2 regions of the Streptomyces sp. NPDC019531 genome follow, and region 2 is predicted to be linked to the other one. Evidence: riboswitches for the same ligand, from Rfam matches in the RefSeq annotation. Region 2 holds a riboswitch; the other holds the start of a gene.
The links. Region 2 has a riboswitch for glycine ahead of gcvP (aminomethyl-transferring glycine dehydrogenase). Riboswitches for the same ligand answer to the same signal wherever they lie in the genome.

Region 1: another riboswitch for glycine. It lies ahead of gcvT (glycine cleavage system aminomethyltransferase GcvT); the one in region 2 lies ahead of gcvP (aminomethyl-transferring glycine dehydrogenase).

What each region holds. Positions count from the first base shown of each region.
Region 1 covers NZ_JBJDQL010000002.1:243,618-257,845, reverse strand. Annotated here, with positions in the region: gene ACI2L1_RS03310 (M1 family metallopeptidase) at 1-941, opposite strand, end outside; gene ACI2L1_RS03305 (ABC transporter ATP-binding protein) at 1,039-2,325, opposite strand; gene ACI2L1_RS03300 (ABC transporter ATP-binding protein) at 2,340-3,431, opposite strand; gene ACI2L1_RS03295 (ABC transporter permease) at 3,428-4,435, opposite strand; gene ACI2L1_RS03290 (ABC transporter substrate-binding protein) at 4,505-6,253, opposite strand; gene ACI2L1_RS03285 (ABC transporter permease) at 6,313-7,311, opposite strand; gene ACI2L1_RS03280 (enhanced serine sensitivity protein SseB C-terminal domain-containing protein) at 7,647-8,441, opposite strand; gene ACI2L1_RS03275 (enhanced serine sensitivity protein SseB) at 8,607-9,398, opposite strand; gene ACI2L1_RS03270 (AAA family ATPase) at 9,466-10,134, opposite strand; glycine riboswitch at 10,317-10,413, shown strand; gene gcvT (glycine cleavage system aminomethyltransferase GcvT) at 10,567-11,682, shown strand; gene gcvH (glycine cleavage system protein GcvH) at 11,781-12,158, shown strand; gene glyA (serine hydroxymethyltransferase) at 12,174-13,439, shown strand; gene ACI2L1_RS03250 (L-serine ammonia-lyase) at 13,496-14,228, shown strand, end outside.
Region 2 covers NZ_JBJDQL010000011.1:192,591-206,818, reverse strand. Annotated here, with positions in the region: gene ACI2L1_RS16715 (FHA domain-containing protein) at 1-247, shown strand, start outside; gene ACI2L1_RS16710 (MerR family transcriptional regulator) at 266-1,003, shown strand; gene ACI2L1_RS16705 (bifunctional nuclease family protein) at 1,081-1,554, shown strand; gene ACI2L1_RS16700 (MerR family transcriptional regulator) at 1,818-2,477, shown strand; gene ACI2L1_RS16695 (DNA polymerase IV) at 2,537-3,895, shown strand; gene ACI2L1_RS16690 (PRC-barrel domain-containing protein) at 3,999-4,382, opposite strand; glycine riboswitch at 4,506-4,601, shown strand; gene gcvP (aminomethyl-transferring glycine dehydrogenase) at 4,778-7,663, shown strand; gene ACI2L1_RS16680 (molybdopterin-binding protein) at 7,726-8,145, opposite strand; gene ACI2L1_RS16675 (APC family permease) at 8,574-10,547, opposite strand; partial or broken gene ACI2L1_RS16670 (transposase family protein) at 10,921-11,271, opposite strand; gene ACI2L1_RS16665 (hypothetical protein) at 11,627-12,358, shown strand; gene ACI2L1_RS16660 (hypothetical protein) at 12,515-13,510, opposite strand.

The DNA of each region.
Region 1 (14,228 bases), on a different contig from region 2:
GTGGTCTCGTTGCGGACGGCCGAGTAGACCGGTTTCGTCTGCACCTCCAGCGAGAACCCGGCCTGCGGCATGTCGTCGACGATCGCGCCGGTCTCCTCGAAGGGGTACGGCCCGAACACCTGCGACCAGTAGTCGGTGGCCTCGGCGGTGACGCCGTACACGTCGACGTTGTTGCTGTTCGCGAGGACCGGGTCGATGGCGACGTAGATCGGCGTGCCGCCGGGCGTGGTGCCGGTCTTCACGTCGAACTTCCCGATGGTGGCGGTCGCGAGATAGGTCGCCATCGGCTTCTTCTCGCGCCAGTGGGTGTACGTGGAGCCGCCCTTGTCGTACGTCGACACGAGCCGGCCGTTGGAGACCGCGGTCAGGCCCGCGGGGGTCTTGATGCGGATGTCGTAGGTGGCCTTGTCGGAGGGGTGGTCGCTGGACGGGAACCAGGTGGAGGCGGCGTTGGGTTCACAGGCGACGAAGACGCCGTCGGTGGTCTTCATCCAGCCGTAGTCGGAGCCGAAGACGATGGGGCCGCCGAGGGGTTGCGGGATGCCGCCGTAGGTGACGGCGACGGTGAAGTCCTGGTTCTTGCGGAGGGATTGGCGCGGGGTGATGCGGATCTCGTCGCCGTCGCGCGTGAACTGGGCCCGTCTGCCGTTGACTTCGACCTTGGTGACCTCCAGTTTCTGGAGATCAAGGTCGAAGGACGAGAGGTTCTGGGTGGCGCGGGCGGTGAGTGTCGTACGGCCGTCCAGGCGGTCGGTGTCGGGGTTGTACGCCACGTCGAGGGTGTAGTGGCGGGCGTCGTAGCCGCCGTTGCCGAGGAGGGGGAAGTAGGAGTCGCCGATGCCGGGGGCGCCGGGTTTCGGGGCCGGGGCGGCGGCGATGACACAGAAAGAGGCCACCGCCGTGGCGATGGCCCCTAAACGTGCTGAACGGGAGAGTCTCATGTGTCGTCCCTTTCGCGCGTCTGCCGATAAGTCGGACAGGGACGACTCTGCGCTCTCCCGTTCGGGCATGTGCATGACTTTGCCAACTTGTCATGCGTTACTTGTCGGTTGACTCCTGACGGTCGTCTTCCGGTTCTTCGTTCGGCTGCGGGTCAGTGGGGGCTGGTCGCGCCCCCGCGGCGGTAGCCGCAGATTCAACACCGCCCCGCGCCCCTGAGTTGGCCGACTCGTCCGTGGTTTTGGTGCCCGGGCCCGTCTTCGTGGTCTTGACCCCGGGAGTCTCGAGCTCCTCCGCGACCTCGCTCTCCGGCACGGCGACCAGCGAGGCCGCTTCCTTGGCCACCGACAGGAGCACGGTGTCCTGCGGAGCCTGGTCCTCGAAGTTCTCCGGGTGGTGGCAGGCCACGCGCTGGCCGGGGCGCAGCTCGATCAGCTGGGGTTCCGTCGTCTTGCAGATCTCCGTCGCCTTCCAGCACCGCGTGTGGAAGCGGCAGCCGGACGGCGGGGAGATCGGGGACGGGACGTCGCCGCGCAGGAGGATGCGCTCGGACTTGGCACCCCGGCGCTTCGGGTCGGGGACCGGCACGGCCGACATCAGGGCCTTGGTGTACGGGTGCATCGGCGCCTCGTACAGCGAGGTGCGGTCGGCGAGTTCGACGATCTTGCCGAGGTACATCACCGCGATACGGTCCGAGACATGGCGCACCACGGACAGGTCGTGCGCGATGATCACGTACGTCAGGCCCAGCTCGTTCTGGAGGTCGTCCATCAGGTTCACGACCTGCGCCTGGATCGACACGTCGAGGGCCGAGACCGGCTCGTCGGCCACCACCAGCTTCGGCTTCAGGGCCAGTGCGCGCGCGATGCCGATGCGCTGACGCTGGCCACCGGAGAACTCGTGCGGGTAGCGGTTGAAGTGCTCGGGGCTGAGACCCACCAGCTCCAGCAGACGCTGGACCTCCCTCTTCACCCCGCCCTCGGGCTCCACGCCCTGCAGCCGGAACGGCGCCGAGACGATCCCGCCGATGGTGTGCCGGGGGTTCAGGGACCCGTACGGATCCTGGAAGATCATCTGGATGTCCCGCCGCAGCGGGCGCATCCCGGCCGAGTTCAGCCGTGTGATGTCCTGGCCCTCGAAGTGGATCGAGCCGCCGGTCGGCTCCTGGAGCCGGGTGATGACCCGCCCCATGGTCGACTTGCCGCAGCCCGACTCACCGACCACGCCCAGGGTCTCGCCCTTGCGCACCTCGAAGTCGATGCCGTCGACCGCCTTGACCGCGCCGACCTGGCGCTGAAGGACGCCCTTGCGGATCGGGAAGTGCTTCTTGAGGCCCTCGACCTTGAGCAGCACCTCGGAGTCGGCGGCTTTCTTCGTCTCACTCACAGCTTCGGCGTCACTCACAGCTTCGGCGCAATCTCTTCGGTCCAGATCCGCGTGCGGTCCTCCGGCGAGAGGTGGCACGCGGAGTAGTGCCCGCCGCCGACCTGCTGGAGTTCCGGGCGCACGGTACGGGTGACATCGCCCTTGGGGATGTCCGCGTACGGACAGCGGGGGTGGAAGGCGCAGCCCGAGGGGACGTTGATGAGGCTCGGCGGCTGGCCCTTGACGGGGATGAGCCGCTCGGAGGTCTCCCGGTCGATGCGTGGCATCGAGCCGAGCAGGCCCCAGGTGTACGGGTGCTGCGGCCGCTCGAAGACGTCGTCCACCGAACCGCGCTCCACGCACCGGCCGCCGTACATCACCAGGACGTCGTCGGCGATCTCGGCGACCACACCCAGGTCGTGGGTGATGAGGACGACCGCGGAGCCGAACTCCTTCTGCAGGTCCCGGATCAGGTCGAGGATCTGCGCCTGGACGGTGACGTCGAGGGCGGTCGTCGGCTCGTCCGCGATGAGCAGCTCGGGGTTGTTGACCAGCGCCATGGCGATCATCGCGCGCTGGCGCATACCGCCGGAGAACTCGTGCGGGTAGCCGTCGACGCGCTTGTCGGGCTCGGGGATGCCGACCCGGTCGAGCATCTCGATGGCCCGCTTGCGCGCGACCTTCTTGTTGACGTCTTGGTGGACCCGGTACGCCTCCACGATCTGGTTGCCGATCGTGTAGTACGGGTGCATCGCGGACAGCGGGTCCTGGAAGATCATCGCCATCTCGCGGCCGCGCAGCCGGCGCACCTCGTCCGGGTCGGCGGAGACCAGTTCCTTGCCGTCCAGCCAGATCTCGCCGGACATCTGGACGTTCTTGCCACGCGCCCCGAGCCGGTGCAGACCCATGATGGCCAGCGAGGTGACGGACTTGCCGGAGCCGGACTCGCCGACGATGCAGAGGGTCTTGCCCTTCTCCACCTGGAAGCTGAGCCCGTCGACGGACTTGACCAGGCCGTCGTCGGTCGGGAAGTGCACCTTGAGGTCGCGGACCGCGAGGAAGGCGTCGGGGGCGTTCCCCGGTGCCGGCTCGCCCAGGGCGGCACCGGTCTTGGAGAGTTCGGTCACGAGAGCCTCACCCGCGGGTCGGCGGCGGCGTACAACAGGTCCACCAGGAGATTTGCGACTACGACGAAGATGGCGGCCAGCAGGGTGACGCCGAGGATCGGGGGCAGGTCGTTGTCGGTGATGCCCTGCACCGCGTACTGGCCGATGCCGGGCAGCGAGAACACCGTCTCGGTGATCACGGCGCCGCCGAGCAGCAGACCCAGGTCCATGCCGAAGACGGTGATGATCGGGGTCAGCGCGGCGCGCAGCCCGTGCCGGGCCACGACGTTGCGCTCCCGCAGGCCCTTGGCGCGGGCCGTGCGGATGAAGTCCTCGTTCATCGTCTCCAGCATGCCCGAACGGGTCAGCCGCGCGTAGATGGCGGAGTACAGCAGTGCCAGCGAGCACCAGGCCGGGAAGAGCGTGTTGGCCCACTGGGCCGGGTTCTCGGTGAACGGCACATAGGTGCGGCCGAAGATCGGCCACTGGTAGGTGAAGAGCAGCAGCGCCAGGTTGCCCGTGAAGAACATGGGCAGCGAGACACCGGCGAGCGCGACGCCCATGAAGCTGCGGTCGAAGAAGCTGCCCGGCCTGAGCGCGGAGATCACACCGATCACGACACCCGAGACCAGCCACAGCACGGCGGCACCGAGGGCCAGCGACGCGGTCACCGGGATGCGCGAGGTGAGCTGCGGCCAGACCGCCTCGTGGGTCTTGAAGGAGTAGCCGAAGCACGGCGCGTCGCAGTGCGCGGTCGTGGGACCCAGGTTGTAGGTGGCCCCGGACACGACACCCTTGATGAAGTGCCAGTACTGGAGGTACAGGGGGTCGTCCAGACCCAGGTTCTGCTTGACCGCGAGGATGTCCGCCTTCGTCGGGCTCTTGCCCAGGTACTGCTGCGCGAGCTGGTCGGCGGTCTGGCCGGCCATCCGTGGCAGCAGGAAGAAGATCGCGAAGGTGACCGCGGTGACGACCAACAGCAGGATCACTGCCGCGAACGTCCGACGGAGGATGTACGAGATCACGGGGACCGGCGCTGGTGCCCGTGGGCCGCGAAGCCCACGGGCACCAATGCCTTCACCTGCCTTCCGGGGCTACTTCTTGGTCGTGCCGATGTTGAGGTAGTCGTACTGACCGCTGAAGGCCGCCGTGGACACCAGGTTGGTGAAGCCGGTCGGGCGGTACAGCAGGACCTTGAAGTAGGTCAGCGGGACCAGCGCCGACAGGTCCATCGCACGCTTGTCGATCTGGGCGTACAGGGCGTTGCGCGCCGTGTCGTCCTCGGTGGCGATGGCCTTCTCCAGCATCTCGTTGATCTGCTTGTCGTTCAGGTACGAGAGGTTGGTGTTGCCGGAGGCACCGATCGCGTCACCGTGCAGGATCTGCTGCAGGAAGCCGTAGCCGGAGGGCCAGTCGGCACCCCACTGCATCATGTGCAGACCGATGTTCTGCTTCTTGTCGAAGGTGGGCACACCGGCGTAGTCGGTGAAGTACTTGCCCGACGGGTACTGCTTCAGGCTGGCGTTGATGCCGACCTTCTTCAGCGAGGCGATGATCGCGGTGGCCGCGTCGATCTCCTGCGGGCGGTCGCTGCGGGCCGAGATGTTGGTGCTGATGGTCGACTTGCCGCAGGCCTGCAGCTGCTCCTTGGCCTTGGCCGTGTCGCCCTTGTTGCCGGTGGTCGCGTAGACGTCCGCCTTCTGGTAGCCCGGGATGTCCGGCGGCAGGACGGTGGTGGCGATGTCACCGCGGATGGGGCCGCCCTCGGCGGTCTGCACGGAGACCTTGTCGATGGCGTACTGGACGGCCTTGCGGCACGCGACGTTGTCGAACGGCGCGACCTGGGTGTTGATCGCCATGTAGACCAGACGGCCACCGTAGGTGTTGTCCGTGTTGGCCTTCAGGTTGGCGTCGTTGACGACCTTGGCCTGGGTCGCGGCCTGGACACCGGTACCACCGAGGTCGATCGCGTCACCGGCCTGGACGTCCTGGTCGATCGTCTCGGCGTTGACCTTCAGCTTGACGACGATCTTGTCCGGGTACTGCTTGCGCAGCGGGTCCGTCTTCGCGTCCCAGTTGTCGTTGCGGACGAGGACGGCCTGCTGGCCCTCCTTGTAGCTCTGGAACTTGTACGAGCCCGAGGACACGATGCTCTTGACGTAGTCGACGCCGGTGTCCTTGGCCTGCGGCACCGGAGCCGTCTGCGGCGTCGCGACCAGGTAGTCGAACTCCTGGAAGGCGCGGTTGAGCTTGAAGACGATCGTGTTGTCGTCCGGCGTCTCGATGGACTTCAGGCCCTCGGCGCTCTTGTCCTTGTAGGGGCCCTTGTACTCCTTGCCGCCCTCGAGGAACTGCTGGAAGTAGTTCGGGCCGAGGGAGAGCACGTCACGCGCGAAGTTCGAGCGCTCGACGGCGTACTTGACGTCCTTCGAGGTGATCGCGGTGCCGTCCTGGTACTTCAGGCCGGAACGGATCTTGTACGTCCAGGTCTTGCCGCCGTCGCTCGGCTGGCCGGCGCTCTCGGCGAGGTCCGGGACCAGCTTGTTGCCCTCCTCGCCCGGACCGGGCGCGAAGGTCATCAGCGGGCGGGCGTACAGCCGGCTGAGGTTGTACATGTAGGCGTAGTACGTGTTGCCGGGGTCGAAGGAGTCCGGGACGTCGGAGTACTCGTACGTGACCGTCCCACCCTTCTGGGTGGAGGCGTTGACGACACCCTTGGTCGCTGCGTTGGCCCCAGCCGACTTGTTTTCGTCTCCACCGTTGTCATCGGCTTTGCTGCAAGCCGAGAGCAACAGGCTCGCACTGCCGATAGCCGCCACTGCGGCCAGCGCTGACCTTCGCATGATGGTCTGCTTCCCCTTCAATTGTCGGAAATCTTGTGGACTCTCACCGCGGCCGCGGGTCAGCGACTGCGCGGGTCGAGAGCGTCGCGGAGACCGTCGCCGAGCAGGTTGAACGCCAGGACGGTCACGAAGATGGCCAGACCAGGCACGATCATGAACTGGGGGTCGACCTGGTAGTAGTCGACCGCCTGGTTGATCATGCCGCCCCAGGACGCCTGCGGAGGCTGGATGCCGACGCCGAGGAAACTGAGGGACGCCTCGAAGAGGATGTTGGTCGGGATGAGCAGCGTCGAGTAGACGATGATCGGGCCGACGAGGTTCGGCAGCAGCTCACGGAAGAGGATGTACGGCCCCTTGGCCCCCATCCCCCGTGAGGCGTCGACGAACTCCCGCTCGCGCAGGGCCAGGGTCTGCCCGCGCACGATGCGGCCCAGGTAGGGCCAGTTGAAGAAGCCGATGATGAAGATCAGCACGCTGATGTGCAGCGGCAGGCCCTCAAGGCCGAAGGCACCGCCCTGCAGGGTGGCCGAGATGGCGATGGCGAACAGCAGCAGCGGGAACGCCAGGAAGGTGTCCATCAGCCGGCTGATGATCGTGTCGACCCGGCCGCCGTAGTAGCCGGCGACCACGCCGAGGACCGCGCCGATCGTGTTGGACAGGATCGTGGCACCGAAGGCCACGACCAGCGAGACCCAGGAGCCTTCCAGGATGCGGGTGGCGATGTCGCGGCCGAACTTGGGCTCCACGCCGAGCGGGTGGTCCCAGCTCATGCCGCCCCAGCCGCCCTTGGGCAGCGAGGTGTTGGGGTCGATCAGATCCTGGTTCAAGGCGTTCGGGTCCAGTCCGAAGAGGGCCTGGATGGGACGGGACAGCACCGCGATCAGGATCAGCAGGATGACGATGACACCGCCGGCGACCGCCACCTTGTCCCTCTTGAAACGGGACCAGGCGATCTGCCCCAGGGAACGGCCCTCGATCTGCCCCTTGCCGACTCCGGCGAGGACAGCCTCCGGCTGCGCCTCGGCCTGCGCCCCGGTGGTCTCGATCGGTGCGGTCACAGTGACCCGACCCCTCTCGCCGGTGGTGACCGGCCTACACCTGCCGTGGATTACGGCTTTGTCGACTTGCGTTCGATCAGGGATCGTTCGATTCCCTGTCTGACTGGGGAGTCTTCAACGTCGTCGCGATCACCCGCCAGGCCTGGCGACGAAAGTATGCGCAACCGTGATGCAGTACTGGGGATTCCGTTATCCGAACACCGGGTAACGCCTCTCGGACGCGGAACAGTTTGGACAGAACGGCATAATCAACCATCTTCGGAGCGATTCGCCGCTATCTACGCGCGAAGAAATGTGGGTGTTACGTAACGGCGTCCACATGGGGGTCATGACGCTCAGTAACCACCGCGGACCGGCGGGTAGCCGTACCCGGCCGCCGGGGCCTGGGCGGGGGCCGCGTGGGCCTCACGGTCGTAGAACGGACGGGCACCGGCGCGCATCCACAGCGCCACCGGGTCGTACTCGTCGGACATCGCCACCGTCGACACGGGCAGGCCGTCCGGAACCACGCCGATGGACTGCTGCATCATCGCGCGCACCGAGTCCACGGCCGAGGGACTGGTGTCGTACACGTCCAGACCGATGGCGAGATACGGCGCCCCGAGCGCCGGCTGCACCCAGGCACGGCGCAGTGAACGGACCGCCGGGGTGCGGTGGGCGTTCTGCACGAGCAGGGCGTAGAACTGCGGGATCTCGATACCGGGCTCCTCCAGCCGCAGCGGCCCCGCGGGCTGGCGCTCCAAACCGGTGGCGATGCGGCGCAGGTCGAGCCAGGGGATGCCGACGCCGCCGCCGGGGGCGTGCGGGTTGAGCCAGAGGCCGTAGTGGTCGGGGTAGAGGGTGCGGGCCACGTCGATGCCGTCGACCACTTCGTAGGAGCGGTTCCAGCCGCTGGCGCTCAGCTCCTGAGCCGACGTCACACAGGGGGCGTATCCGTAGCCCTCGACCTCCATGTTTCCGTACTGGGCGTCCGGGGAGCCGGCCTGGCCGTGCCACAGGAGCATCCAGATCTGGCCGGAGTTCGGGGTCGCGAGGGCGCGCAGCAGTGCCTCGTAGGCGTCGTAGCGCCCGGGGGTCACCTGGCGCAGCATGTGCTCGACCTGGCCGGTCGTGGTGCCGCTGGCGCTCACGTCGTATCGCCCTTCTTGGAAGTTGCCCCGAGTATGAAACCAGCTTAAGCGCCCACGAGCTCGGGACCTGTGCGTCGTCGGCGAGTGCGGGTCGTGGGGGTTGATCGCGCCCCGCGGCGGAGCCGCATATCGGCACAGCCCCGCGCCCCCGGACAGCTGGGGCGACTAGCCCCGTGTATAGAAGGGCCGTACCTGTTCGCGCATCCAGTGGCCCACCGGGTCGTCCGCCACGTCCAACAGGACCAGGTTGACCGGCCATTGGACCGGGGTCTGGTGCAGGGCCCGGCCCAGGGCGTCCATCGGCAGGGTGCGCAAGTCCCCCTCCCACTGGGAGAGTTCCACGCCCACGAACATCACCGGGTCGGCCGTCTCGATGGCGGCCAGGCAGCGGCGGGCCGTCAGGACCACGCCCGTCGCCGCGAACTCGGCCGAGGCGGCGGCCAGGAAGTCGACCGGGTCGTCCTGCCAGTCCGGCTCGTAGAGCTTGACCCGACCGCCGGTGTTGGGACCGTCAAGCGGAGTGCGGCCCACGCGGCAGAGGTCGGCCACCGCGGCAGGGGGCAGCGGAACGCCGACCACTCCGTCGGGGTTCACGGCGATGCCCACGTGCGGGGGCAGGCCGCGGGCGAACTCCACCGCGGGGGCGATGGTGTACGACAGATGGCCGCCGACGACCTGACGGAACTGCTCCTCGGAGCTGAAGACCGGGACGAACGCCTGGCCCCCGATCTCCAGTGTGGGCAGGTCGAGGGGGCCGCTGTGCGGGCCGCCGCCGTTCGGCAGGGGGATCCATACGAAACTGCGGCCGAGCACCTCGATGATGCGGCCGCCGGCCGAGGGCATGCCGAGGGAGGCCGAGAGCACCTCCTCCAGTTCGTTGCCCGGCCATCCGCCATGCGAATGGGGGTGTGCCGACTGTGCCGGGAAGTCCGCGGGAAGATCCGCCGGGAAGTCCATCTGTCTGACCGCCTGCTGTGAACCACTGATGTGGCTGAAAGGCTAGCGGGTGCGGGCGATGCGTGGCTCAGCCCGTGAACCCGATCCGCCGCAGCACGTCCGCCGCGTCCCGGTCGATCAGCACCGCCGAGCCGCATCCCTCGGGCAGGTCGCCCCGCTCCACGGACCGGATCAGCCGGGAGGCCGCGGCCCGGTGCCGCAGGAAGGCGTACCGCGAGACGCCCCGGCCGCGCTCGCGCTGGCCCTCAAGGGCGGTGTCCGCCGTGACGTCGAGCAGCAGCAGGTGCAGGGCGCCGCCCCGGCGCCGGGCCTCGCGGGCCAGCCAGCCGCGCACCCAGGCCTGGGTTCCGCAGTCGTGCACGACGACTCCCTCGCCCGACCGCAGGGCGCGGCGCAGCCCGGCGTAGTGCGCGAACCGGACCAGGGGGCGGTAGACGGCGTACGGCAGGAAGCGTGGCAGCCTCCCGTCCCAGCGGTCGCGGGTGTCCTGGGAGTCGATCCTCGCGCCCTTGACCGCGCGCTTCATCAGGGTGGACTTGCCGCTGCCGGGCAAGCCGGTGATGACGACGACGTCCTCGGGGCCGAAGAGCAGGGCGTGCGGACTGTGTCCCGCGCGGTCGCGCAGGTCGCGGACGACCGGACGCGCGCCACAGGCCTCGACGGCCGGGGCCGCGGGCTGCTCGGGCAGCGCGATGCCCGAGGTCGTCGCGTACGCCGTGGTCCTGTTCACCGTCATCGTCCTCCTCCGGGGTCAGGATTTCCCTCCCCACTGAGCGTAAAGAGAAGGTAATGCGATGTGCCTCCGGTTTTCGTGATCGTCCTGCCACAAGCCGGTCACAAAGGCAGGGGCCCGATGCGGCCCTGCCGCTCACTCGCGATGCGTGCAATGATGTCCGCGCCAACTGCATACCGGCCGTTTGAATCCGCGCGGGAGAGTCCCGGGTACATGTACCCGGGCGCCGAAGGAGCAAGTCCCTCCCTTGAATCTCTCAGGCCCCGTTACCGCGCGGGCGAGGCACATCTGAAAAGCGGGCCGCCCTTCGTGGCCGCCCCACCCAAGGTGCAAGCCATGTTCCTCATGGCGAACCTCTCAGGTCCCGATGACAGATGGGGAGGACTACCTCGCCCGTCACACCCATGTCCTGGGATCCTTGGAGACGACCGTCCGATGAGCAGTTCTGAACCCCGTCACACCGCCCTGGATGCCCTGCATCGCTCGCTCGGTGCGACGATGACCGACTTCGCCGGCTGGGACATGCCCCTGCGGTACGGCTCCGAGCGCGACGAACACACCGCGGTACGAACGAAGGCCGGCCTCTTCGACCTCTCCCACATGGGGGAGATCACCGTGAGCGGGCCTCAGGCCGCCGCTCTGCTGGACTACGCCCTGGTCGGGAACATCGGGGGCGTGAAGACGGGCCGCGCCCGCTACACCATGATCTGCCGGGCCGACGGCGGCATTCTCGACGACCTGATCGTCTACCGGCTGGACGACACCGCCTACATGGTGGTCGCCAACGCCTCCAACGCCCAGGTCGTGCTGGACGCCCTGACCGAGCGTGCCGCCGGCTTCGACGCCGAGGTGCGGGACGACCGGGACGCGTACGCGCTGATCGCCGTACAGGGGCCGGAGTCCCCGGGAATCCTCGCCTCCCTGACCGACGCCGATCTCGACGGGCTCAAGTACTACGCCGGGCTGCCGGGCACGGTCGCCGGGGTTCCCGCGCTGATCGCGCGCACCGGGTACACCGGCGAGGACGGCTTCGAGCTGTTCGTGAAGCCGGAGCACGCGGTCGAGCTGTGGCAGGCGCTGACCAAGGCGGGCGAGGGCGTCGGGCTCGTCCCCTGCGGGCTGTCCTGCCGGGACACGCTGCGCCTGGAGGCGGGCATGCCGCTGTACGGGCACGAGCTGTCGGCCTCCCTCACCCCCTTCGACGCGGGCCTCGGGCGGGTGGTGAAGTTCGAGAAGGAAGGTGACTTCGTGGGCCGCGCGGCCCTGCGTGAGGCCGCGGAGAACGCGAACCACGAGCCGCGCGTGCTCGTCGGCCTCGTCGCCGAGGGTCGCCGGGTCCCGCGTGCCGGGTACGCGGTCGTCGCGGACGGCGAGGTGATCGGCGAGGTCACCTCCGGGGCCCCCTCCCCCACCCTGGGCAGGCCGATCGCCATGGCGTACGTCGACGCAGCCCACGCGGCGCCGGGCACGGCCGGGGTCGGTGTCGACATCCGGGGCACCCACGAGCCGTACGAGGTCGTGGCGCTGCCGTTCTACAAGCGTCAGAAGTAACCGCCGCAGGTGATGCTGAGCACATAGTCGCTGCTCACGCATGCCTTCCGCAGTCCCCCCTTCATCAGCACTCCCTCGCGTACAGGAGAATTCAGGCCATGAGCAACCCCCAGCAGCTGCGTTACAGCAAGGAGCACGAGTGGCTGTCGGGCGCCGAGGACGGCGTCTCGACGGTCGGCATCACGGAGCACGCGGCCAACGCGCTCGGCGATGTGGTCTTCGTCCAGCTCCCGGAGGTCGGTGCCGCGGTGTCCGCGGGCGAGACCTGCGGCGAGCTGGAGTCGACCAAGTCGGTCAGCGACCTCTACTCCCCTGTCTCCGGTGAGGTCACCGAGGTCAACGAGGACGTCGTGAGCGACCCGGCGCTGGTGAACTCCGCCCCGTTCGAGGGCGGCTGGCTGTTCAAGGTACGCGTCGCGGAGGAGCCGGCCGACCTGCTCTCCGCCGACGAGTACACCGCCTTTTCCGCCGGCTGAGGAGTCGTACACCTGATGTCCGCACTGAACACGCCCCTGCACGAGCTCGACCCGGAGATCGCCGCCGCGGTCGACGCCGAGCTGGAGCGGCAGCAGTCCACCCTCGAAATGATCGCCTCGGAGAACTTCGCCCCCCTCGCGGTCATGGAGGCGCAGGGCTCGGTCCTGACCAACAAGTACGCCGAGGGCTACCCGGGTCGCCGCTACTACGGCGGCTGTGAGCACGTCGACGTGGCCGAGCAGATCGCGATCGACCGGCTCAAGGAGCTGTTCGGCGCCGAGTACGCCAACGTGCAGCCGCACTCGGGCGCCTCCGCCAACCAGGCCGCGCTGTTCGCGCTGGCCCAGCCCGGCGACACCATCCTCGGGCTCGACCTCGCGCACGGCGGTCACCTGACCCATGGGATGCGGCTGAACTTCTCCGGCAAGCAGTTCGAGGTCGTCGCCTATCACGTGGACTCCGCGACCGGTCTGGTCGACATGGCCGAGCTGGAGAAGCTCGCCAAGGAGCACCGGCCCAAGGTGATCATCGCGGGCTGGTCCGCCTACCCGCGGCAGCTGGACTTCGCGGAGTTCCGCCGGATCGCCGACGAGGTCGAGGCGTATCTGTGGGTCGACATGGCGCACTTCGCCGGTCTGGTGGCGGCGGGGCTGCACCCGAACCCGGTCGAGTACGCGGACGTGGTCACCTCCACCACCCACAAGACGCTGGGCGGCCCGCGCGGCGGGATCATCCTCGCCAAGCAGGAGTTCGCGAAGAAGCTGAACTCCTCCGTCTTCCCGGGCTTCCAGGGCGGTCCCCTGGAGCACGTGATCGCGGCGAAGGCGGTGTCCTTCAAGGTCGCGGCGGGCGAGGAGTTCAAGGAGCGCCAGCGGCGTACGGTGGACGGTGCGCGCATCCTCGCCGAGCGTCTGACGGCCGACGACGCCCGGGAGGCCGGGGTCAACGTGCTCTCCGGCGGCACCGACGTCCACCTCATCCTCGTCGACCTGCGCGAGTCTGAGCTGGACGGCCGGCAGGCCGAGGACCGTCTCCACGAGGTCGGCATCACGGTCAACCGCAACGCCGTCCCGAACGACCCGCGCCCGCCGATGGTGACGTCGGGGCTGCGGATCGGCACGCCCGCCCTGGCCACCCGCGGCTTCACGGCCGAGGACTTCACCGAGGTCGCGGACGTCATCGCTTCGGCGCTGAAGCCGTCGTACGACGTCGAGGCCCTGAAGGCCCGGGTCAAGGCCCTCGCCGACAGGCACCCGCTGTACCCCGGCCTCAACAAGTAGTTCCCCGGCGGGGGCACCCGACGACGTGTGCCCCCGCCCTTCTCGGAGGAGTTCCCGTGGCCATCTCGGTCTTCGACCTGTTCTCGATCGGCATCGGCCCGTCCAGCTCCCACACGGTCGGCCCGATGCGTGCGGCACGCATGTTCGCGCGTCGTCTGCGCAACGAGGGCCTGCTGCCGACGGTGGCCTCCGTCCGCTGCGAGCTGTACGGCTCCCTGGGCGCGACCGGCCACGGACACGGCACCCCGAAGGCGGTGCTGCTCGGCCTGGAGGGCGCGTCCCCCCGTACGGTCGACGTGGAGAGCGCGGACGAGCGGGTGGCGGAGATCAAGGCCGCGGGACTGCTGAGGCTGCTCGGCGAGCGCGAGATCCCGTTCTCCTTCGACGACGACCTGGTGCTGCACCGCCGCAAAGCGCTCCCGTACCACGCGAACGGCATGACCGTGTGGGCGTACGACGCCTCGGGCGCCGAGCTGCTGTCGAAGACGTACTACTCGGTGGGCGGCGGGTTCGTCGTCGATGAGGACGCGGTCGGCGCGGACCGGATCAAGCTGGACGACACGGTGCTGAAGTACCCCTTCCGTACGGGTGACGAGCTGCTGCGGCTGACGAAGGAGACCGGACTGTCGATTTCCGCCCTGATGCTGGAGAACGAACGCGCCTGGCGCACGGAGGAGGAGATCCGGGCCGGGCTGCTGGAGATCTGGCGGGTGATGCGGGCGTGTGTGTCGCGGGGGATGTCGAGGGAGGGCATCCTGCCGGGCGGCCTGCGGGTGCGCCGGCGTGCGG
Region 2 (14,228 bases):
CGGCGAGCTGACCACGGCCGGCCGTCACCCGCAGAGCGACATCTTCCTCGACGACGTCACCGTCTCCCGTCGGCATGTGGAGTTCCGTCGCGGCCAGGACGGCTCGTTCACGGTGTCCGACGTGGGCAGTCTCAATGGCACGTACGTCAACCGCGAGCGGATCGACTCGGTCGCTCTGAGCAACGGCGACGAGGTGCAGATCGGCAAGTACCGACTGGTGTTCTACGCGAGCCAGCGGGGCTACTGACCCTCCCAGGGAAGGTCCATGCTTCAAACACCGAGCGGCGGTGCCGGACACGGCACCGCCGCCACGGACAGTGGGCTGATGAGCATCGGCACGGTACTGAACGTGCTGCGCGACGAGTTCCCCGAAGTGACGATCTCCAAGATCCGTTTCCTGGAGTCCGAGGGGCTCATCGAGCCGCAGCGGACCCCCTCCGGCTATCGCAAGTTCAGTGAGCGGGACGTGGAGCGCCTCGGACATGTCCTGAGGATGCAGCGGGACCACTATCTGCCGCTCAAGGTGATCCGCGAGCATCTGGACGCCATGGAGCGGGGCGAGGCCGCCGCGCTGCCCACCGTGGGCCGCCAGCGGGACGGAGAAACGGTCCTGGAGGTGCCTGAGGGGCCCACCGCGGTGCGGATCGGGCGGGACGAGCTGCTCGCCGCCGCCGAGATCGGCGAGAAAGAGCTGGCGGAATGGGAGTCGTACGGGCTCGTCACCCCGCTCCCGGACGGGGCCTACGACGCCGAGGCCGTCACCGTGGCCGCGCTCGTCGTCGAGCTCGGACGGTTCGGGATCGAGCCTCGGCATCTGCGGGCGATGAAAGCCGCCGCCGACCGTGAGGCAGGGCTCGTGGACCAGGTGGTTGCCCCGCTGAAGCGCCACCGCAACCCGCAGACCCGCGCCCACGCGGAAGCTCGTACGAAGGAACTGGCGGGGCTCACGGTGAAGCTGCACGCGGCCCTTGTGCAGACCGCGCTCGGTGTACGGCTGCCCTGAGGGCGCCAGGTGCAGGAACTGTCACCCGTTTCCGGCCCGACTACCCAAACGTCCCGGGCACGGCCTAGGGTTGCTGTGTGAACGAGCTCGATGTCGTAGGTGTCCGGGTCGAAATGCCCTCCAACCAACCGATCGTGCTCCTGCGTGAAGTGGGAGGCGACCGCTACCTCCCCATCTGGATCGGGCCGGGGGAGGCGACTGCGATCGCCTTCGCGCAGCAGGGCATGGCCCCCGCACGACCTCTGACCCACGACCTGTTCAAGGACGTGCTGGAGGCGGTCGGCCAGGAGCTCACCGAAGTGCGCATCACGGATCTGCGTGAGGGCGTCTTCTACGCGGAGCTGGTGTTCGCCAGCGGGGTCGAGGTGAGCGCGCGGCCGTCCGACGCCATAGCGCTGGCCCTGCGCACCGGGACGCCGATCTACGGCAGCGACGGAGTGCTCGACGACGCCGGTATCGCGATTCCGGACGAGCAGGAGGACGAAGTGGAGAAGTTCCGCGAGTTCCTCGACCAGATCTCCCCCGAGGACTTTGGCACCAGCAGTCAGTGAGAAAGCTGCGGCCGATCCGGCGGATCAGTGGTCCGTGACGGGTCGGCCGTGTCCGGTCGTCACTGAAATGCTGGCATTTGCCACCGGCGACTGAGAGCGTCCTGCGGCCCGCTACGAGGGCATTCGGCTAGCCTTTCCCCGCGGTTGGGTACGGGAAACCACTCCTAGGGTGATTATCACTCGGCGTGCCGAGTGTGGCGATCGTTGACGCACCCCTGGTGACTGCCTACCGTCGAGAAGGCAGGTCAAGGACGGAGGTCGGCGTGAGAAGCAGCGGCGACGGTACGGCTGGGGGTGCCCCCGGACGGAGTCTCGGGGCTGGCGGTCCGTACCCGCTTCACGGCAGCCCGTTTCAGGGCAGCGCGGCCGATCACGCTCCGCAGCGACCGGCGGCCGTGCCGAGCAGCGGAGGGGCGACGTCCATGGCGTCCGAGCAGATCGGCTATCGCGGCCCTACGGCGTGCGCGGCGGCCGGCATCACCTACCGGCAACTCGACTACTGGGCGCGTACCGGCCTCGTCGAGCCGAGCGTGCGGCCCGCCTACGGGTCCGGATCGCAGCGGCTCTACAGCTTCCGGGACGTCGTCGTCCTGAAGATCGTCAAGAGGTTCCTCGACACCGGCGTGTCGCTTCAGAACATCCGCACCACGGTCCAGCACCTGCGGGAGCGGGGCTTCAAGGACCTGGAGCGGATGACGCTCATGAGCGACGGCGCCACGGTCTACGAGTGCACCTCGCCCGACGAGGTCCACGCACTGCTCCAGGGTGGCCAGGGGGTCTTCGGGATCGCTGTGGGTGTCGTGTGGCGGGACGTCGAGAGCGCACTCTCGCAGCTGCACGGGGAGCGCGTCGACACCGGGGAGACGCTCGTCGGGTCCAACCCCGCGGACGAACTGGCGCGGCGGCGCAACCGGGCGGTCTGAGACCTGCCCCGCTCTTCGGGGCGGGGGCATTGTCAGTGGCGTAGGGCAGCATCGGACATGTGAGAAACGCGCCCACGATCCTGCATCTCGACATGGATGCCTTCTTCGCCTCGGCGGAGCAGGCGTCCAAGCCGAGTCTGCGCGGGAAGGCCGTGGTCGTGGGAGGGCTGGGGCCGCGGGGTGTGGTGGCCACCGCGTCGTACGAAGCGCGGGTGTTCGGGGTGAATTCCGCGATGCCCATGGCCCAGGCGCGGCGGCTCGCGCCGAATGCCGCGTATCTCGTGCCGCGCTTCGGGTTCTACCGGTCGATCAGCGAACAGGTGATGGCGCTGCTGCGGGAGCTGTCGCCGCTGGTGGAGCCACTGAGCCTGGACGAGGCGTTCGTGGATCTGGAGGCCGGGGAAGCGGCCTGGGACGAGGTCTCCGCGCGGCTGGCGGGGGAGAAGCTGCGCGCCGACATACGGACCGTGACGGGGCTGACGGGATCCGTGGGGCTCGCCGCCTCCAAAATGCTCGCGAAGATCGCCTCCGAGCAGGCCAAGCCGGACGGGCTGGTGGTGATCGAGCCGGGGACCGAGCGGGCGCTGCTCGGGCCGATGTCGGTGCGGACGCTGCCGGGGGTGGGGCCGGCCACCGGGGACCATCTGCGGCGGGCGGGGATCCATACGGTCGACGAGATCGTCGAGGCGGGGGAGGACGAGCTCGTACGGCTGCTGGGGAAGGCGCACGGGCATGGGCTGTACGCCATGGCGCTGGCGAGGGACGAGCGGGCGGTGGTGGCGGAGCGGGAGACGAAGTCGGTGTCGGTGGAGGACACGTACGACGTGGACATCCATGACCGGGTTCGGGTGGGTCTTGAGGTGCAGCGGCTGGCGGACCGGTGTGTGCGGAGGTTGCGGGGGGCCGGGTTGTCGGGGCGGACCATCGTGCTGAAGGTGCGGCGGTACGACTTCTCGACCTTGACGCGGTCCGAGACCTTGCGGGGGCCCACGGATGATCCCGCGGTGGTGCGGGAGGCCGCGTTGCGGTTGCTGGACGGGGTGGACTCGACGGGGGGTGTGCGGCTGCTGGGGGTGGGGGTGAGCGGGCTTGCCGACTTCACTCAGGAGGACTTGTTCGCCCAGGCCATGGGGGAGGGGCTGGATCATGCCGTGCAGGAGGAGGCCGATGACGCTGGCGTCGACGAGCGGGAAGTGGCTGTCGAGCGGCGGTGGGTCACCGGGCACGATGTGCGGCATGCCGAGTACGGGCACGGGTGGGTGCAGGGGAGTGGGGTGGGGCGGGTGACTGTGCGGTTCGAGACGCCGGATTCCGGGCCGGGGCGGGTGCGGACGTTTCTTGTCGAGGACCCTGCGTTGGAGCCGGCTGAGCCGTTGCCGTTGGTTGAGGTTTTGGATTCCCGCCCGCACCACCCGTGATGGATTCGTTGCCGGGTGCGGGTGGCCCCTGTGAGGGCTGAGCGCTGTCGGCGGCCGACGGGTGACTGGGGGGGGGCCGGTCACCGGTGTCGTATCTGTTCTGTCAGGCCTCCGCTTCCTCCTCCGTGCCTGCCAGGTTGCCGAAGTCTCGGTCCGGGAGGAGTGGGGGTGGTGGGGCCGTGTCGAGGCCGTAGTGGTGGTAGAGCTGGATCTCCTGGTCGGGGGAGAGGTGGCGGCCCACGCCGAAGTCGGGGGCGTCCTTGATGAGGGCGCGGTCGAAGGGGACGTGCAGGGCGCCATCGAGCAGTTCGCTGGGCTCCAGGGGGACGAAGGCGTCCCGGGAGAAGAGTCCGGTACGTATGGCCGCCCACTCCGGCACGCCGGTCGCGTCGTCCAGGTAGATCTCGTCGATGGTGCCGATCTTGGTGCCGTTGCGGTCGAACGCCTTGCGGCCGATCAGGTTGCGCGGATCGAGGTCGGTCTGCACGGGCCCTCCACTTGCTCGCAACTCATCCGAAGCAGTCGTAACCCCTACGAAAGAGCACATTGGGGTGGGCGGCCACTCGAAGACTCGTGCGGCGACCTCGCTGGTAGGCTTGCAGGCGGCTGTTGATCCCGTGCGGGAGAGTCCTCCAGACAGCATCGGAGGCGCCGAAGGAGCAAATCCTCCCCAGAATCTCTCAGGCTCACGTACCGCACGGACGAGGTCACTCTGGAAAGCAGGGCGGGTGTCGACGGCTTCCGCTCTCACCGACGGTGAAAGCCGGCGGCCCTCGGGCTGCCTGGTGAAGCTCTCAGGTTGAGATGACAGAGGGGGAGGCCGTCGGGATACCCGCGCCGGGGTATCCCTCGAAGGTCGTGTCAGACCAGGAGGCCTCCGCAATGACCGCCCATCGCATTCCGCTTTCCGAGCTCGAACAGGGAATCCCCTTCGAGCAGCGTCATATCGGTCCTGACCACGAGGCTCGGGCCAAGATGCTCGCCCAGGTCGGGTACGGCTCGCTGGACGAGCTGACAGCCGCCGCGGTGCCGGATGTGATCAAGAACGCCGATGCGCTGGAGCTGCCCGGTGCGCGCACCGAGGCCGAGGTGCTGGCCGAGCTGCGGTCGCTGGCCGACCGGAACCAGGTGCTCGATTCCATGATCGGGCTCGGTTACCACGGGACTTTCACGCCGCCCGTCATCCTGCGCAATGTGATGGAGAACCCGGCCTGGTACACGGCATACACGCCGTATCAGCCGGAGATCTCACAGGGGCGGCTGGAGGCTCTGCTCAACTTCCAGACCATGGTCGCCGAGCTCACCGGGTTGCCCACCTCCGGTGCTTCGCTGCTCGATGAGGGGACCGCTGCGGCCGAGGCCGTGGCCCTGTCCCGGCGTATGGGGAAGAACAAGAAGGGGATCTTCCTCGTCGACGCGGACGCGCTGCCGCAGACCATCGCCGTGATCGAGACGCGTGCCGAGCCGGCCGGCGTCGAGGTCGTGGTCGCCGACCTCAGCGACGGCATCCCGGCCGAGATCGCCGAGCGGGAGATCAACGGCGTGCTCGTCCAGTATCCCGGCGCCTCCGGGGCCGTACGCGACATCAAGGCCGTCGTCGACCGGGCTCATGAGCTCGGCGCGCTCGTGACCGTCGCCGCCGACCTGCTCGCGCTGGCGCTGCTGAAGTCGCCGGGTGAGCTCGGGGCGGATATCGCGGTCGGGACCACCCAGCGGTTCGGGGTGCCCATGGGGTTCGGTGGGCCGCACGCCGGATACATGGCCGTGCACGAGAAGTTCGCGAGGAGCCTGCCCGGGCGGCTCGTGGGTGTGTCCGTGGACGCCGACGGGAACAGGGCGTACCGGCTCGCGCTGCAGACACGTGAGCAGCACATCCGCCGGGAGAAGGCGACCAGCAACATCTGCACCGCCCAGGTGCTGCTCGCGGTCATGGCCGGGATGTACGCCGTCTACCACGGGCCCGAGGGGCTCAAGGGCATCGCCCGGCGGACGCACCGGTACGCCACCATCCTTGCGGCGGGGCTCCGGGCCGGTGGGGCCGATGTCGTGCACGGTTCGTATTTCGACACGCTCACCGTGCGCGTGCCCGCCAAGGCCGCCGAGGTCGTCTCCGCGGCACGGCAGAACGGCGTGAACCTGCATCTCGTCGACGCCGACCACGTCTCCATCGCCTGTGACGAGACCACCGGGCGGGCCCAGCTCGTCGCCGTGTGGAACGCGTTCGGAGTGGAGGCCGACATCGAGACGCTGGACGCCGCCACCGAGGAGGCGCTGCCGGACGCTCTGCTGCGCGACGACGACTTCCTCGCCCACCCCGTCTTCCACCAGTACCGCTCCGAGACCGCGATGCTGCGTTACCTGCGCAGGCTGGCCGACCGCGACTACGCGCTCGACCGCGGCATGATCCCGCTGGGCTCCTGCACCATGAAGCTCAACGCGACCACGGAGATGGAGCCGGTCACCTGGCCGGAGTTCGGGCAGCTGCATCCCTTCGCGCCCGCCGAGCAGGCGCAGGGCTATCTGACGCTGATCCGGGAGCTGGAGGAGCAGCTCGCCGAGGTCACCGGGTACGACAATGTGTCGCTGCAGCCGAACGCCGGTTCGCAGGGCGAGCTGGCCGGGCTGCTCGCCGTACGCGGATATCACCGGGCCAACGGTGACGAGCAGCGGACCGTGTGTCTGATCCCGTCGTCCGCGCACGGGACGAACGCCGCGAGTGCGGTCATGGCCGGGATGAAGGTCGTCGTCGTGAAGACCGCAGACGACGGGGAGATCGACATCGAGGACCTGCGGGCGAAGATCGAGCAGTACCGTGACGAGCTGTCCGTGCTGATGATCACGTACCCCTCGACACACGGGGTGTTCGAGGAGCACGTCGCCGACATCTGTGCGCAGGTGCACGAGGCCGGCGGGCAGGTGTATGTCGACGGGGCCAACCTCAACGCGCTGGTGGGGCTGGCCAAGCCGGGGCACTTCGGCGGTGACGTCTCGCACCTGAACCTGCACAAGACCTTCTGCATCCCGCACGGCGGCGGTGGGCCGGGCGTCGGTCCGGTGGGGGTGCGGGCGCACCTGGCGCCGTATCTGCCCAACCACCCGATGCAGCCCGCGGCGGGCCCCGAGACGGGCGTCGGGCCGATCTCGGCCGCGCCCTGGGGTTCCGCGGGCATCCTGCCGATCTCGTGGGCATATGTGCGGCTCATGGGTGGTGAGGGGCTGAAGCGGGCCACGCAGGTGGCGGTGCTCTCCGCCAACTACATCGCCAAGCGCCTTGAGCCGCACTACCCCGTGCTCTACACCGGGCCCGGCGGGCTGGTCGCGCACGAGTGCATCATCGATCTTCGGCCGCTGACCAAGGCGACCGGGGTGAGCGTCGACGACGTGGCCAAGCGGCTCATCGACTACGGCTTCCATGCGCCGACCATGTCGTTCCCGGTGGCCGGGACGCTGATGATCGAGCCGACCGAGTCCGAGGACCTGGGCGAGCTGGATCGGTTCTGCGAGGCAATGATCGCCATTCGCGAGGAGATCGAGAAGGTCGGTTCGGGCGAGTGGGCCGCCGACGACAACCCGCTGCGCAACGCGCCGCACACCGCCGGCGCGCTGGGCGGTGCGTGGGAGCACGCGTACACGCGTGAGGAGGCGGTCTTCCCGGCCGGGGTGTCGGTCGCGGACAAGTACTGGCCGCCGGTGCGGCGGATCGACCAGGCCTTCGGTGACCGGAATCTGGTCTGCTCGTGCCCGCCGTTGGACGCGTACGAGGACTGATGTGAGGTGATGAGGGCCCCGTTTCGGCGGGGCCCTCTTCCGTTGGGCTGTGGCAAGGCCCCTTATGCCGTCGCCAGTGAGACCTCGGTCGACTTGATGAGGGCGACGACCGTGGTGCCTGCGGTGAGGCCGAGGTCGGTCGCGGCGTCCTTGGTGATCGCGGAGGTGATTTCGCCTCCGTCGACGGCGATCTTGACGGAGGCCATCGCGGCGCCGGTGGCCAGGGAAGTGACCGTGCCGGGGAGCTGGTTGCGGATGGACACGCCGTGGACCGGGGCGGTGGCGAGGGAGACCTCCGTGGACTTCACGAGGGCACGTACGGGGGAGCCTTGAGTGAGGCCGAGTTCCTCGACGGCTTCGAGGGTGATCGCGGCCGTGAGGTCCTGGCCGCCGTCGAGGCGGATCTTGACCGTTGCCATGGCCTCGCCCGGGGTGACGGTGGTGACGGTGCCGGGGAGCTGGTTGCGGATGCTCAGGGTCATGGTCATCAACCGTAGAGGTTGGACGGGGTTGGGTGGTGTATGTGGTGGTTTGCTTCGCCTTGTGCGCCCCGTCGGCCTGGCTGGCAGGAGCGTGGTCGGGGCAGGAGATGGGGCCCGAATCGAGCAGCGGGGCTGTTCGGCGTCGCGGGGCCCCCTGGGCGATCCACGACGCGGTGAGAGGTGATCGTGCGGTCTCGTCGTCGATGCGGTGGCCGAGTTGTCGTACGGCGTCCGTTCGCCGGCGGAGCGTGCCTTCGGCGGGGCCGCACAGCCCGTCGTGAACCGTGCGCTGCCGCGCCAGCCACGGCCGACGGCCGGGCGCGGGGCAATCGGTCGCACGGGGTGACCGTAGGGCGGGGTGAGTCCGTCGGTGACGCCGTTCTGACGGCCGTACGACGGAATCCTGACGCGGTCCTGGTGCCGGGCTCTCAGCCGGTGTGCACGCGCGGGCGCCTGGTGCGGTCCGGTTCGGCCTCACGCAGGACCTCGCGGGTGACCGGGGCGACCTCGCCCTGGCCGAAGAGGAAGAAGCGCAGGAAGTTGCGGAAGGGGTTGCCCTCGGTCCACTCGAAGTAGATGTGCGGGGTGCAGTGGGTCGTGTCGCGGACGTGGAGCAGCAGGGCCGCCAGGGCGTTCGGGATGGAGGAGGACTCCAGGGTCAGGACGCGGTAGCGGTTGTGAAGGACCTCACCGCGGACGGTGAGGCCGGCTTCGAACTCCGAGGGGTCGGTGACCGTGACCTCCACGAAGACGAAGTCCTCCTGGCCGGGGACGTCGTTGTCCTCGCGGATCTGCTCGATCTTCTCGCGGTACTCGGCCTTGTCGCGGTTGTCGGGTTCGTTGGCGATGAAGCGCATCTTGCGGCTCGCCATGTCCCGGATGAAACGTTCCGCCATGTCGTCAAGGGTCACGCTGGTCACACGGAGCTCGAAGGCACGGGCCAGGCGCGAGAGCAGCGAGACGAGGATGATGCCGGCGATGAAGCAGGCGCCGATCTTGACGCCGTCGGGGCGCTCGATGACGTTGACGACCGTCGTGTAGACGAACACCGCCGAGATCGCCGCGAACGCGATGGTCCAGCCGCGCTGTCCCGCCTTGCGGGCGGCGATGGTCACCGCGATCGCCGCGGAGCTGATCAGCACCAGTACACCGGTGGCGTAGGCGCCGCCCTGGGCGTCGACACTCGCGTCGAAGATCCAGGTGACGAGGAAGGCGATCAGGGTGAAGACGATGACCATGGGGCGCACGGCGCGGGCCCAGTGCGGGGCCATGCCGTAACGGGGCAGGTAGCGGGGCATGAGGTTGAGCAGGCCGGCCATCGCGGAGGCGCCGGCGAACCACAGGATGGCGATCGTCGAGACGTCGTAGACCGTGCCGAAGGCGCCGCCCAGGTATTCGTGCGCGAGGAAGGCCAGGGCGCGGCCGTTGGCCTGGCCGCCCGCCTCGAACTCCTTCTCAGGGATCAGGAGGGTGGTGATGAAGCTCGTGGCGATCAGGAAGCAGCTCATGATCACCGCGGCCGTGGTGAGCAGCTTCTTGGTGTCGCGGATCCGGCCGACCGGGTTGTCCTCGGTCTCGCCCGGGTCGCCCTTGACGTGCGGCATGACCGCGACGCCGGTCTCGAAGCCGGAGAGGCCGAGGGCGAGCTTGGGGAAGACGATCAGGGCCACGCCGATCATCACGAAGACGTTGCCGTGCTCGGCGGTCAGGGCGTTCGACCAGTCGGTGACCACGTGGTCGGCGGTGACGACGTGCCACAGGCCGACGATCACGACGACGACGTTCAGCGCTAGATAGACGCCCACCAGGGCCGTCGCGACGCCGATGGCCTCCAGGAAGCCCTTGAGGAAGACCGCGCCGAGCAGGGCCACCAGGACCAGGGTGATCAGCATCTTCTGGTCGTGCAGGGTGCTGGTCAGGTGCGGGTTCTCGACGAGGTGGGTCGATGCGTCTGCGGCGGACAGGGTGATGGTGATCAGGAAGTCGGTGGCGGCGAAGCCGAGCAGCGTCAGGACGAAGAGCTTGCCCTTCCAGAAGGTCAGCAGGCGCTCCAGCATCGCGATCGAGCCCTGGCCGTGCGGGCTCTCCTCCGCCACGCGGCGGTACACCGGCAGGGCGCCCGCGAGTGTGACGATCACCAGGACGATGGTCGCGACGGGGGAGAGCAGGCCGGCCGCGAGGGCGGCGATGCCGGGCTGGTAGCCGAGGGTGGAGAAGTAGTCGACACCGGTCAGACACATGACCCGGTACCAGGGCTGGCCCTTGTGCTCCAGGCTCGACTCGGTCTTCTGCTCCGGCCGGCCCTGGTCCTGGTCCTGGTCCTGACTCTTGACCATGTCGGACAGGCCCTCCAGCATCCAGGCGCGCAGGCGACTGGGGGGAGGGTGCTCGGTCGTGGCCATCGGTGTGCTCCTGGTGTACGGCTCAGCATGAGGTTCCGGCCATCACACTGACGGCGGGATCAGCGTAAGCGGAGAGTGATGTCAGGGCCCACGGATGCGGACGACCAGGGCGTCAAACTTCCGTTAAGAATCGCCTGGTGGCTCGGGGTCCACGTCAAGAGACCAGGTGTCGTGCCTGCAGGATCACTACGAGCCCGTACGACGGAACCCGGGTCCGGTGGTCGGTGGTGGACACCGAGCGTCATGGCGTACGACGGTTTCCTGGACACAGGGACCAGCGGGCGGCAGTTGTCTTCAGGGAGCCGTGGCCCGTCGGCGCCTGCCGCTCGTGGCCTGATGTGGGAGGGCCTGTGACACTCACGGCCTGAACATCGCGCGCTCTGCGGAAGATCCGCCAGGACTCTCAGGTGGGCGACTCCGCGCTCGACCGGGACCTGTGCCTTCGACAGTGCCCGGTTGACGGTCTGTCGGGTGAGCGTCGGTTCGTCTCCTGGAGGTCGTCCGGCGGGTGTGGTCGCACATGCGCCGGCACCGGGGTGGGCGCGGTCGGCGAGGATCGGCGCTGCTTGGCGTTCGCAGAGGGCCTCGCGCAGAGCGCGCGGCAGTCCGGGCGCGCGGGCGGCCAGGAGATCGATGACCGCGCTGGTGAGGCGTGCGCGGTGCCGATCGAGATGCCGAACCCCGCGGCGATCTGCGCGAGAGGTTCGTGCTTGCGCAGGTACACCGGTCCTTTCTGTTGCCTGCACGTCACGCGCCCCACAGCTCTGTGGGGCGGGTGGCCTGCGGGTTGCAGGGCGGGAATGCCGGCGCGCGGAACAGAAGTCCCACAGCGAGTCGATGCTTCCGGCGTGAGAGGTTGCGTGGCCTGTCGCGCGGAAAGTGCTGAGCTGTGGGGGGTTGTGGACATTGAGCAGGGGGTGGGTGCCGTGTGGAGGCGGATGTCGCCAAGTCGTCGTGCAGGCCTCGCCAGTGGCGTGCTTGTGGTCGCCATTGTGGGATTGACCGTTACCGATTGGCCCTTGGGGGGCCTTCGGGTCTTTTGGAGCCGGCATGCCTTTCTTGCCGGTTCACTGTCCTCAGTGCTCTTTCTGGCTCTCGGTGCGACGCTCATCGAGGAGTGGATTGCGCGGCGTGACGAGGCTCGGCTGCGTCTGGTCATACTCGTGGCTTGTGGGGCTTTGGCTCGGGCACCGCTTGCTCAGCGGCGGGTGATGTGGTTCGCGTTAAACGGTGGCCACCTTATTGAGGATGCAGACTTCCGGCTCAACCCTGATTTGGCCGACCGGATGAAGACGATTCTGGCTCGGCATGCGCTTCCCGAGATCAAGGAGAACGACGTCATTCATGAGGTGGTGCGGCCGCCCGGGACGGCATCCAGGATCAGCGTTCTCGCCGCCGATCCGGAGTGGGCCCGGACGGCATACGACCTTCTGCGAGGGTGTTCGCACGGATTCCGTGTGATCACGGCTAGGTGGGCGCCGCTGCTGACCGGGACGGACAGAAGTGCGGCGATCTTGGAGGAGGTCGCGCTTCAGTCGGAGCAGCTGACTCAGGTTCAGGTGAGGCTGCTCCCTGTTGCTCGGGGGCGTGTGAGGGAGTTCCAGCCCGGAGAAATCGATGAACTGGGTGAACTGTGGCGGCGGGAGTTCGCCAACTCCATTGCGCTCGATGAGGCGTTGACCCAGCTCAGTGGTAAGAGGGGACCCGGCTGGGTCACGGATGGGCGGAATTTGCTCGAGACCCCTGACGTGGACGCGCTTCGGGCCCGGGACTCGGCGAGGGAGCGGCGGTCCATGCGGCTGTACACATGAGCACCCGGCTCGCCATCGCCCAGGACCTGACCGACCAGCACCTCTGGATGGCAGGCTCCCTGGTCGAGGATTTCCTGCATGCCTCCAAGGGCCGGGAAACCTGTGAGAAACGGCGGGGAGCGAGGAATTGTCACACCCTGTGGATTGCTCGACTTTTCAGCTGCGGTGGGACTCGCCGGGGCCCGGCTGCGACATCAGGGCCTCGGCAAGGCGGTCGACGCCGAATCCACTGATCAGTAGGCGTTCTTTGCTGTTGCCGGTGAGCAGTTGGCTCCATTGAACGAAGCCGCCGTCGCCGACTTCCAGCTGGTGGCCTCCGATGCTGGTGTAGATCTTGAAGCAGATTCCCGTGTAGTAGCCGCGTCCGGTGGCCCGGTCCGGGTCCTCGCATACCTGTATTCCTGGCAGCCCGGCGAGGTCATGGCTCATCCGCTCGAGGGTCGGACCAGTCGCTTCCTCCAGAAAGGTCAGTCTGATCTGTGTGTCCAGTGCCCCCACGTCGGCCATGACGCGGGCGGCGAACCGTAGGTGCTCGGCCAAGTGCCGGTGCTCAAAGAGTCGGTTGCCCATGTCTCGGCCGGCGGTCACCAGACCGAAGAGCTGGAAGTGGGAGAGGTTCCTCGGACCGTTGAAGCTCTGGGCGCGAGCGACTCGCTGGCTGGCCGCCAGCCGGACCGGCGCGTTCGAACGCGGATCGGCGGCCAGGGCCAGGGAGCGTCGGTGCGATGCCTCCAGCGCCAGTGCGTTCGTCGGATCGGCGGCCACCTCGCTGCCCCGGACCGTCGCGATCACCTTGCGCGGATCGACGGTCGCCACGGCAGAGTGCGCGGCGAGCGGTACGACCGGGGCGAGCACGAGGACCTCGAAGCCGTCGGGCAGCGCCGACAGTAACGCGTCCTCCGTGCGGCGCAGTGCGGCGAAGTCGACCGGCGCTGGGGCCACGAACCGGTCGCTGCGATAGCGCCGCATCACCTCGGCCGGCGAGAGCCGGTCAGCCCGGCGCCGGAACACCTCCAGCAGGAGTGTGGTGAGATCCGCGCCCGACATCCCGCTGGCCAGCAGTTCCAACAGTTCCGGGTCGCCGGCTCGTGTCAGAATCCGACGTAACGCCGGGTTGACCGGGATGTCTTCGGTGGGGCCCTCGCGCGTCACAACATCGAGTATCACGGTTCAGAAATCAGCTGGGCCAGTGAGTTTCTGACGTGCCCATCGGCCTTCAGCAGAACGGGGAGCCCCGGGTGAACGTCCACGAACTCAACATCGCGCTCAAGGCACTTGCAGGCAGCAGCTGACGGCGTGACCCGGTGGGCCGGGCGGGACCGGCAGCGACCCGAACAGGAGCCGACGGCGAAGGACCGTCGGCTCCCGATGCCACGAAGCCGACGAGGGCGAGCGCCGTGAGGCCCTCGGCTGGAGGTCCTGATCACCAAACAGGGGTGGCTCGGCTGACCTCGTAACGTTCGCCAGGTCGCCCGAAAGTTTCGTCACAGGGTGGACGCCGCGACCGTACCGTGCCGGGAGCGTGGTGGCGCGTGCCGACTGCGGGGGGTGTCGCTCATGTTGGCCGTGTCCGGCGGTGGAAGGTGCCGGGTGGATGTTGCTGGGCACGCGGCCGTGTGGCTCCTTCGCGGGATTCCGGATCACCTGGAGCCTCGTACCGGAAGACGTAACGCTTGGTCCCCTGCGCCACGACGAGGGGCGTGACCGCCTTCCCGGTTCCCGCGGAGTGGGTCGACGGCCGGGTCGAGGGTCGGCCCGGTGCGCATGGCATCCGGCGCCGGATGCCCGGCGTGCGGGCGAACTCCCGTCGGATCGGGGCGACTTCGGTGCTGGTGTCCTGAAGTCGTACTGGATCTCCCCGCGCGGCTGC